2 regions of the Kitasatospora sp. NPDC059408 genome follow, and region 2 is predicted to be linked to the other one. Evidence: riboswitches for the same ligand, from Rfam matches in the RefSeq annotation. Region 2 holds a riboswitch; the other holds the start of a gene.
What was found. Region 2 has a riboswitch for guanidine ahead of ACFXDE_RS20585 (MBL fold metallo-hydrolase). Riboswitches for the same ligand answer to the same signal wherever they lie in the genome.
Positions count from the first base shown of each region.

Region 1 (5,026 bases), on a different contig from region 2:
AGATCGGCTACCTCAGCGACCAGCACATCCACGACACGCTGGAGAACGTCCACGCCGCCTGGCTGGAGGGCCACGAGATCGGCACCCACTTCAACGGCCACTTCTGCGGCTCCACCGGCGTCGGGAAGTGGTCCCCGGAGGAGTGGGACAGCGAGATCCAGCAGGCCATGGACTTCGTGACGAACTGGCGGACGAACACCGGGTTCACCGACCTGCCGGCGCTGCCGTTCGACTACGGCAAGGAGCTGATCGGCAGCCGGACCCCGTGCCTGGAGGGCCAGCGCAACCTGCTGCCCACCGCCGTCAAGCGCGGCTGGCGCTACGACAGCAGCGGCAACGGCAGCCAGGTCTGGCCGCAGAAGATCCAGGGCGGCGCCCTGTGGGACCTCCCGCTGCAGTCCATCCCGTTCCCCGGGCACACCTTCCAGGTGCTGTCGATGGACTACAACATCATGTTCAACCAGTGCGGCCCCAACACCAAGGCCGACCCCGCCCTCTACCCGGGCTTCCAGGCCCAGGCGCGGGACGCCTACCTGATGGGCTTCGACCGCACCTACAACGGCAACCGGGCGCCGTACATCATCGGCAACCACTTCGAGGAGTGGAACGGCGGCATCTACATGAACGCCGTCGAGGACGCCTTCAAGTCCATCGCGAGCAAGCCCGAGGTCCGGCTGGTGTCCTTCCGCCAGCTGGTCGACTGGCTGGACGCCCAGGACCCGGCGGTGCTGCGCAAGCTGCAGACCCTCGCCCCGGGCCAGGCCCCGGCGGGCGGCTGGGAGAGCTTCCTCGGCACCCCGGCGGCGCCGCCGTCCCCCACCGCCACCGCCGCCGCCAGCGCCCCGGCCGCCGCCGTCGGCTGACCGTCAGGCCCTGCGGACCCGGCCGGAGACCAGCGCCCCCAGCAGGGCCACCCCGGTCATCGTCAGGAAGATCACCGCGAAGGCGCCGGGCGACCCGGCGCCTTCGGCGTTCCCGTGGGCGACCGCCACCGAGCCGCCGCCCAGCGCCGAGAAGAGCACCCCGGCGAGGCCCACCAGCAGGACGTTGCCGAGCGCGTCGCTCATCTGCAGCGAGGCCGAGTTGGCCCCGGCGTCCTGCGGCGCGGACAGCTTCATCATCAGCACGCTGACGCTCGCGACCGTCAGCCCCATCCCGATGCCGCCGACGCCCCAGGCCACCGCCGCCGCCCAGACCGGCACGGCCGGGACCAGCACCAGCGCCGCCCCCGCGATCGCCACCGCGGTCAGCACGAACCCGCCCCGGATCATCGCCTCGCGGTGGCGCTCGGCGCCCGGACGGCCCTGCAGCCACGAGCCCAGCGCCCAGGACAGCCCGCCGCTGGTCAGCGTGAGCCCGGCCAGCGTCGGCGACAGGCCGCGCTGGGTGACCATCATCAGCGGGATGAACGCCTCCGCCGCGAAGAACGCCCCGGCGGCCACGCCGCGCAGCAGGATCACCGTCGGCAGACCGCGCCCGGCCCGCAGCGTGCCCTGGGGCAGCAGCCCGAGCACCGCCGGCAGCAGCAGCGCCGCACCGGCCGCCGCCGGGAGCAGCCCGATCGGGTCCAGCCGCTGGCCCGCGTACTGCAGCAGGCCGGCGCCGAGCGCCGCCATCGCGGCCAGCACGGTGCGGCGGCGGTCGAACTCCGCGCCCTTCGGCACGGGGTGCTCGCGCTCCGATCGGGCCAGCGCCGGACCCATCACCGCGAGCGGCAGCAGGATCAGCGCCGGCACGGCCAGGAACACCCAGCGCCAGCCCAGGTGCTGGGTGACGGCTCCGGAGACGACCGGTCCGACGATCGAGGGGAGCACCCAGGCCGAGGAGAAGGCCGCGAACACGGAGGGCCGCAGCCGTTCCGGGTAGGCCCGGCCGACCACGACGTACAGCGCGACGATCACCAGCCCGCCGCCCAGGCCCTGGACCGCCCGCCCGGCCACGAACAGCCACATCCCCGGCGCCGTCCCGGCCACCACCAGGCCCGCGCCGAACACCGCGATGCCGGTGAAGAGCGGTTGCAGCGGGCCGCGCCGGTCGCACCACTGGCCGGAGACGACCAGGGCGAACAGCGTGGTGGTGAAGTAGCCGGAGAAGGCGAAGGCGTACAGACCGAGGCCGTCCAGCTGCCGGGCCGCCACCGGCATCGCGGTGTTGACCGCCGTCGCCTCGAAGGCGAGCAGCAGGACCACCGACACGATCCCCAGCGTGAGGGCGCGGTAGCGGCCACTGAGCACCCCGCCGCCGGGGTCGTTCTCGACGGGTATCGGGGCGGAGTCGACCGAGGTGGGGGAGGCAGTGGTCATACGTAATATCGTAAGGGCCGTCTGGCGTTTGGACCCCTGACCGGAGTCGGTGATCGACTCCGCCGCAGGACCTAGGACACGCCTCGGGACACGCCCCGGGACCGGGTCAGTGGAGCACCTTCAGGCCGACCACGCCGGAGACGATCAGCAGCAGGCAGCCGATCCGGGCCAGGGTCACCGCGTCGCCCAGGACGGCCATGCCGTAGAGCGCGGTGCCGACCGCGCCGATGCCGACCCACACCGCGTAGCCGGTGCCGATCGGGATGGTGCGCATCGCGTACGCCAGTCCGCCCATGCTCAGCAGCAGGGCGACGCCGAAGACGAGACCGGGGACGAGGCGGGTGAAGCCCTTGGACGACTCCAGGGCGACCGCCCAGACGGTTTCCAGGACACCCGAGACGATCAGAACGAGCCAGGCCATGACGGTACGAACCTCCGCAGTCCACAGCGGCCGGATTGCCGCTGAACTGCGCCGTCTTGTCGTCACCGGGTACGACGCGCTCGTCCGGAGTGGCGGGAAAACGCCACTTGTCCCCGACGGTAGCACACATTGCCATACAGAATTTACAAAACGCCGTTGACCCCATTCTCGGAATCCGCCATCCTGAATTCACTGGCCGTGTGCCCGAGAGGCTCAGGGAACCGTCTGCAAAGCGGTACACACGGGTTCGAATCCCGTCACGGCCTCGGTAAAAGGAATTGCCGGTCGACTGCGAAAGTCGACCGGCAATTCCTCGTTCCGCATTTCTCTCACACCGCGACGGCGTCCTCCGGCCGGATCGGCAGGCGCCCCACCGGCAGACCGGTCGCGGCCCGGACGGCGGCGGCGACGGCCGCCGGGGCGACCACCGCGGGCACGGCGCTGACGGCCTTGGCACCGAAGGTCGCGACCACGTCCCGCTCCTCCAGCAGGGCCGCGATCCGCACCTCGGGGGTGTCCAGCGCGGTCGGCAGCCGGTAGCCGGTGAGCGACGGGTTCTGCAGCACGCCGCCCTCGGTGCGCAGCTCCTCCAGCAGCGCCAGGCCGACGCCCTGGGCCACGCCCGCCTCGATCCGGTCCTCGATCTGCCGCGGGTTGAGCGCCCGGCCGACGTCCTGCGCGACGGTCATCTCGACCACCCGGACGGCGCCCAGCTCGATGTCCACGTCCACGACCGCGCGCATCGCGCAGAAGGCGATGGAGACGAACGCGTCGCCCTGCCCGGCCTCGTCCAGCGGCTCGGTCGGGTGCGGGCGGCACTGCGCGGTGGCCCACAGCTCCTTGCCCTCCAGCGCCTCGGCGACCGGCATGCCGAGCACCCCGTCGTACGAGGTGATCTTGCCGTCGGCGATCTGGAGCAGCTCCACCGACATCCCGAAGTTGGCGGCGATCGGCTGGAGCAGCTGGTGGCGGACCATCAGCGCGGCCCGCTCGACCGCGCCGCCGGACACCCAGGTGTGCCGTCCGCGGGCGGAGGGCCCGGCGATCGACTGGTCGCTGTCGGCCGGCGCGATGTAGACCTCGCCGACCCCCAGCACGGTCTGCACGATCTGCCGGGCCAGCGTCGCGAAGCCCTGGCCGGAGTCGACGGCCGCGCAGATCACGGTCGCGTGGTCGCCGCTGACCCGCACGGTGGCGGTGGACACCTCGTCCTCGCCCTCGGCGCCGAGCATGTGCACCATGCCGACGGCGTAGCCGATCCCGCGCCGCACGGCGGCCGGGTCGCCGGCGCCGCCGGGCCCGCCCGGCAGCAGCCACTCGGCGTCCGGGTCGTCCACCGGCAGCGCCGGCAGCGGTTCGGCGGCGACGGCCTCCAGCAGCGCGGTCACCGGCGCCGGGCACGTGACGGCCTGTCCGGTGGGCATCGGGTCACCGGTGGCCATCGCGTTGCGGCGGCGGATCTCCACCGAGTCCACGCCCACCCGGGCGGCCAGCTGGTCCAGCTGCGACTCGTAGGCGAAGCAGGACTGCAGCGCGCCCTCGCCGCGCATCCGCCCGGCCGGCGGGTTGTTGGTGCGCACCGCCCACGCGTCCACGAAGACGTTCGGGCAGACGTACGGGCCGACCGAGAACGCCGTCGCGGCGGCCAGCGCCTCGGCGGAGACGTCCGCGTAGGCGCCGCCGTCCAGCAGGATCTGCGCCTCGACCTTCACCAGCCGGCCCTCGGCGTCCGCGTGGTGGCGGTAGCGCAGGAGCGCGGGGTGGCGCGAGGTGTGGGTGTGGAAGGACTCCTCGCGGGTGAGCGTCATCTTCACCGGCCGGCCGGTGCGCAGCGCCAGCAGCGCGAGGGTGACCTGGAAGGAGAGGTCCTCGCGGTCCGAGGTCGCTCCGGGCACGCCGGTGACGACCAGTCGCACCCGGTCCGGCTCCAGGCCGAGGCACGCGGCGGTGCGGTCGCGGTCCCCGTGCGGGTCGGTGGAGGACAGGTGCAGTTCGACGCCGCCGTCCGGGCGCGGCACGGCGAGGCCGGCCTCGGCGCCGAGCGGGGCCGGGTCCTGCCGGCCGACCTGGTACAGGCCCTCGACGACGATCTCGCCGACCGCGTCCGGGTCCCCGCTGCGCAGCGGCAGGTGGCGGAACAGGTTGCCGTCCGGGTGCAGCGGCGGGGCGGTGAAGGCCTGCTCGGGGTCGGTGACGGCCTCCAGCGGCTCGTACTCGACGACGATCAGACCGACCGCCAGCCGCGCGGTGTCGGGGTGGTCGGCGGCCACCGCGGCCACCGGCTCGCCGTGGTGGCGCACCA
Region 1 covers NZ_JBHYWI010000005.1:19,755-24,780, reverse strand. Annotated here, with positions in the region: gene ACFXDE_RS05655 (hypothetical protein) at 1-863, shown strand, start outside; gene ACFXDE_RS05650 (MFS transporter) at 867-2,303, opposite strand; gene ACFXDE_RS05645 (SMR family transporter) at 2,410-2,724, opposite strand; guanidine-III (ykkC-III) riboswitch at 2,770-2,835, opposite strand; tRNA gene ACFXDE_RS05640 (tRNA-Cys) at 2,919-2,990, shown strand; gene ACFXDE_RS05635 (xanthine dehydrogenase family protein molybdopterin-binding subunit) at 3,054-5,026, opposite strand, start outside.
Region 1: another riboswitch for guanidine. It lies ahead of ACFXDE_RS05645 (SMR family transporter); the one in region 2 lies ahead of ACFXDE_RS20585 (MBL fold metallo-hydrolase).

Region 2 (5,026 bases):
GTGCTGGTGAGCGGGGTGACCGGGACGGCGCTCCTCGTGGCCGCCGTGCGTCACCAACTCCGGTCCGCCGAGCCACTGGTGGACCTGCGGCTGCTCGCCGACCGCACCTTCGGCGCCGCCGCCCGGCTCGCGCTGCTGACGTCGGCCGGGCTGATGGGCGCGCTGTTCGTCCTCCCGCTGCTCTACCAAGTGGCCCTCGGTGCCTCGGCGCTGGACGCGGGCCTGAGCGTCTTCCCCGAGGCGGTGGGCCTGATGGCCGCCTCCCAGGCGGTGGACCGCCTCCTGCCCCGCCTCGGCCCGCGCCGCCTGGCCGTGCCCGCCCTGCTGCTGGCGGCGGCGGTCCTGACCGCGTTGGCTTTCACCGAAGACCCGTGGGCGGTAAGGGCGTTGATGTTCGCCGTGGGCCTGGTCCTGGGCACCGCCGTGCTCACCCTGCAGATCGCCGGCTTCGCCGACGTCCCGCCGCCCGCGACGGGCCGGGCGATGGCCCTGTTCACGATCGCCCGCACCCTCGGCGGAGCCCTGGGCATCGCGACGACCGCCGCCCTCGTCGCCCTCCTGGCCGACGGCGACAACCCCACCCCCTACCGCATCGCCCTCCTCGCCACCGCCCTCCCGATCGCCGCCGCTGTCCTCCCCGCCACCCGCCTCCCGAAGGCCCTCGCGCCCCCGCCACCGGAAGACTGATCACGCGGAGAGTCGATCCGCATCCCCGAACCGTTCGGGTTCGAACCGGACCTGTCTGGGCCGGTCCCCTATCGGGACCGACGGAGGGACCCGCTACTCGCTCGGCCAGAGGATCAGGTTCGGGAGGGCGTGGCGGGTCGGGGTGCCGCCCGACGATGTGAGGGCTGTGCGGATGTCGTGGAGGTCCTCGACCGTGAGCTGGAGCGGGGGTTCGTCGGGCTGGTAGGTGGTGCGGATCGGGTAGTCCACGCCCGGGGTGGTGGTCATCTCGATGTGACAGCCGAGCACGTGGGTGACCGGGCGGCGGTCGGCGAGGGCGATCAGGCGGTCGATGCTGCGCGTGAACGCGGGCCAGTCGTCGATGTAGAGCCGCCCGGGGTAGACGGTGTCGCCGGTGAGGAGGACTCCCGTCCAGGGGTCGTAGTACGTGACCGCCGCCGGGTGGTGGCCCGGGGTGGCGAGGCACTCCAGCACCCGGCCGCCGCCCAGGTCGACGAGGGCCACGGCGTCCGGGTCGGTGTCGAAGCCGAAGAAGGGCCATGCGACGGCCGGGTCGGCGGCGACCACGGTCGTGCCGGGGCGGTCGGCGAACTGGCCGTCGCCCGCGACGTGGTCGCCGTGCGGGTGGGTGTGCAGCACGAGCAGTCCGTACCCGTCCCGCGGGTGGCGGGCGAGCCACGCCCCGATCTGTTCGTCGACCACCGCGCGCAGCGGGAAGTGCGCGGCGTCGGCGGTCGCCCCGGTGTCGAGCAGCACCGCTCGCTCGGCCCCGAACAGGAGGTACAGGAACGGCGCCTCGTAGTGGACGGCCTTGTTCTGCCGCAGTACGACCGTGTGCTCGTCGTACGCGTGGACCTGGATCTCCGGCCCGGTGTCGTGCTTGGCCGACGGCGAGCCGTGGATCCACCGCACGTCCAGCGGCCGCGGCACCGGGACGGCCCGGGTGAAGTCGGGCATGACGCCTCCTCCGGTGCGTCGTCTTGTCGGGCCGGGTACGGCGCACGTCTCGTCCGGGGCGGGCGCGCCGGTGCGCCGCCACCGGGACGCTAGCACGGTGCCGGACCGCCCTCATGACGCTCCGGGGACCGCTTCCCGGACGCCGGTTTCCGGCCGGTCCGGCGCACCGAGTGGGAAGAGTTTTCCAGGCGACGTACAGTTCCGCTTCGTGATCGAGATCGAGATCGTCGTCGAACAGCAGGCGGGCGGTGCGTGGGACGCCCTGGCGGAGGCGGCCCGCGCCCTGACCGGGGAACTGGCCGGTCCCGTCGAGGAGACCACGGGCCTCGACCTCGGCCCCGGGGTGCGCCTCGCGCTGGTGGACCCGGACGCGTTCGCGCAACGCCGCGAGGCCTACGTGCGCCGGGTCTGCGAGACCGTCCTCGCGGGCGAGGCGCTGGCGGCCGTCGCGGACCCGGCGAAGCGCGAGAAGGCCGAGGCGGCGCTGCGCAAGGGGCCGGCGTCGGCGGACTCCGACCGCAGGATCAGCTGCGTGCCGTCCGGCCGGGTGGTGCAGGACGAGGAGGGCCGGTGGGTGCTCCTGCTGGCCCCGGCGCTGCTGGCGGGCGCGCCGCAGCGGGCCCCGCTGCGCGCGGTGCTGGCGCACCTGCTGACCCACCAGGCCCAGATCCGCGCGGGCGGTCCCCGGCCGGGGGCGGATGCGGTCGAGGCGCTGCTGCTCCACCGGACCTCCGGCGGCACGCGGGAGGACGACCCGGTCCTCGGCGCGCTGTGGGAGGGGCACGCGCGCTGGGCGACGCGCCGGCTGCTGGCCCGGGACCAGGCGGGGGAGCGGAAGACGGCCCGGGCCGCCCGGCTGCTGTCCCGCCTGCCGGGCGTGCGCGCCGAGTCGGACACCCACGAGAAGGCGGTGCGGTTCGTGCGCACGCTGGTCGAGGCGGGCGGGACGGAGACGGTGAACCGGATCTGGACGGACCGCTCCCTGGTGCCGACCCGCCGCGAGCTCACCTCCCCCGCCCGCTGGCTGGCCCGTACGGGGCTGGGGCCCGCGGAGGGCGGTCCCCCGGAGGGGTGAGGGGCCCGGGTCGGCGGCGGTCGCGCAGCAGGTGCGCGAGCCCGTCGGCGAGGCCGCCGCGCCAACAGGCGTAGTCGTGCCCGCCGTTGAACTCGCGGTATTCGAGGTCGTAGCCGCGCGCCGTGAGGACGTCGCGCAGGTGGCGGCTCTGGGCGAGGAGCAGCCATTCCTGGAGCCCCACCTCGACGTAGAAGCGCGCCGCGCGGCGCTCCTCGGTGGCGAAGCGGCGGGTGAGCCACTCGCTGCCGGCGTCGAACTCGGTCTCGTCCGGCCACCAGAACGAGCCGGACTGGGCGAGCGCGTTGCCGAAGCGCTCCGGGCGCCGGTAGGCGGCGAAGGCGGCGGTGAGGCCGCCCGCGCTCTGGCCGGCGACGACGGTGGCCGCCGGGTCCGTGGTGGTGCCGAACTCGCGGGCGGCCCAGGGGAGGAGCCGGTCGGCGAGGAAGTCGACGAAGGCCGGGTTGCAGCTGAGGTCGACCGCGCGCTCGGGGCCCATGGTGTGCACGAGCAGCGCGACCGTCGGGGGGAGGGCGCCGTCGGCCGCCAGGTTGTCGAGGGTGTCGCCGACGGACAGCACCTCGCCCCACATCTCGCCGTCGAGCAGCACCGCCACCGCGTACGGCGCGGCGGGCCCGTCGGCGCTCCAGCCGGCCGGGAGGTGGACGTCCACCCGGCGCCCGTCGAGCGCACGGGCCGTCGTCCGCCCGCGCGGCACGCCGTCGCGCCGGGCCGCGTACGGCTGGGCGGGCGCCTCGGGGAGGCTGAGGACGGTGGCGGGCCGCCGGCCGTCCCGGGCGGGGAGCAGGGGGCCGCCGTGCGGGTCGGGCCGGGCGTCGTCGAGGACGCGCATCCAGTCGGCGCGCGCGGTGCCGGGGGGCGCGCCGTGGAACGGGTACACCTGGTAGGACGCGCGATGGTCGGCCCGCAGGCGGTAGGTGATCTCCCAACGCCCTCTCCCCGTCGGTTTCATGAGGTGCGGGGTGAGGTCGCCGGCGTGCCGGTCCCGGTCCGTGACGGTGTGGACGAGCGCGAGCACGCCGTCGCAGTCCGGGCCGTCGTACGTGAACGTCACCTGCCGGTAGGCCGGATCGTCCGGATCGGGCTCGATGCGCGGGCCCGTCTGCTGCTCCATGGTCCAACTCCCCTTCCGTTCAAGCGAATCAGTCGTCACACCGCGCTTGCTTTCACGCGGTGCTCGCTCCAAAACCCTGCTCGCCGTCACACCGCGCCGCCCCTGCGCCCGAGCAGCACCCAGAGCAGGAACGGCCCGCCGAGCACCGTCGTCACGATGCCGACCGGGATCTCGACACCGCCGATCAGCACCCGCCCGAGCGTGTCCGCGAGCACGACGAGCAGGGCGCCCGCGAGTGCCGAGCCCAGCACCGGGACCCGGGCCGGCCCCGCGAGCCGTCCGGCCAGCACGGGCGCGGCGAGGGCGACGAAGCCGACCGGCCCGCACACCCCGACCGCGAGGCCGGCCAGCGCGACGGCCAGCAGCAGGCACACCAGCCGGACGCGCCCCGGCTCGACCCCGAGCGAGGCGGCGACGTCGTCGTCGAAGCGCAGTACGGCCAGCCGCCGGGCCATCGCGAGCGCGACCGGCACCAGGACCGCGAGCCCGGCGAGGACGGGCGCGGCGACGTCGTAGTCGCGCCCGTTGAGGCTGCCGGAGGTCCATACGTACAGCGAGCCCGCCGAGTTGAGCGAGCGGCGGGCGAGCGCGACCTGGACGACGGCCGAGGCGAGCGCCGACATCGCGAGGCCGACGACCAGGACCCGGTAGCCGCGCGCGCCCAGCCCGCCGGAGACGAAGGTGACGGCGAGGACGGCGGCGAGCGCGCCGAGCGGTCCGGCCCACCAGGCGCCGAAGGTGCCGGAGACGGTCGCGCTGACGAGCACGGCGGCCGTGGCGCCGTCGTTGACGCCGAGCAGTTCGGGGGTGGCGAGGCGGTTGCGGGCGAGGGTCTGAGTGAGGCAGCCGGCCAGGCCGAGGGCGGCGCCGGCGGCGAGTCCGGCGACGATCCGGCCGAGCCGGAAGCGCTGGACGAGCAGGACGTCGAGCCGGTCGCCGTAGCCGAACACGGCCTCGAACGTCCGGCCGAGGCCGAGTCCGCCCTGTCCGGCGTGCGCGGAGACGACGACGGCGGCGAGCAGGGCGGCGGCGAGCCCGAGCGCGGCGAGCAGCGCGCGGCGGGGGAGGAGCAGCGACCACGCGCCGCGACGCAGGACCAAATCCGGTTTCCCGGGCGGCAGTTCCCGGCCGGGTGGGGAGGTCGTGGCGGTCTCGGTGACGGCGAGCGCGGCCGT
Region 2 covers NZ_JBHYWI010000029.1:28,337-33,362, reverse strand. Annotated here, with positions in the region: gene ACFXDE_RS20590 (DHA2 family efflux MFS transporter permease subunit) at 1-687, shown strand, start outside; gene ACFXDE_RS20585 (MBL fold metallo-hydrolase) at 781-1,644, opposite strand; guanidine-III (ykkC-III) riboswitch at 1,657-1,726, opposite strand; gene ACFXDE_RS20580 (zinc-dependent metalloprotease) at 1,853-2,719, shown strand; gene ACFXDE_RS20575 (alpha/beta hydrolase-fold protein) at 2,649-3,851, opposite strand; gene fhuB (Fe(3+)-hydroxamate ABC transporter permease FhuB) at 3,938-5,026, opposite strand, start outside.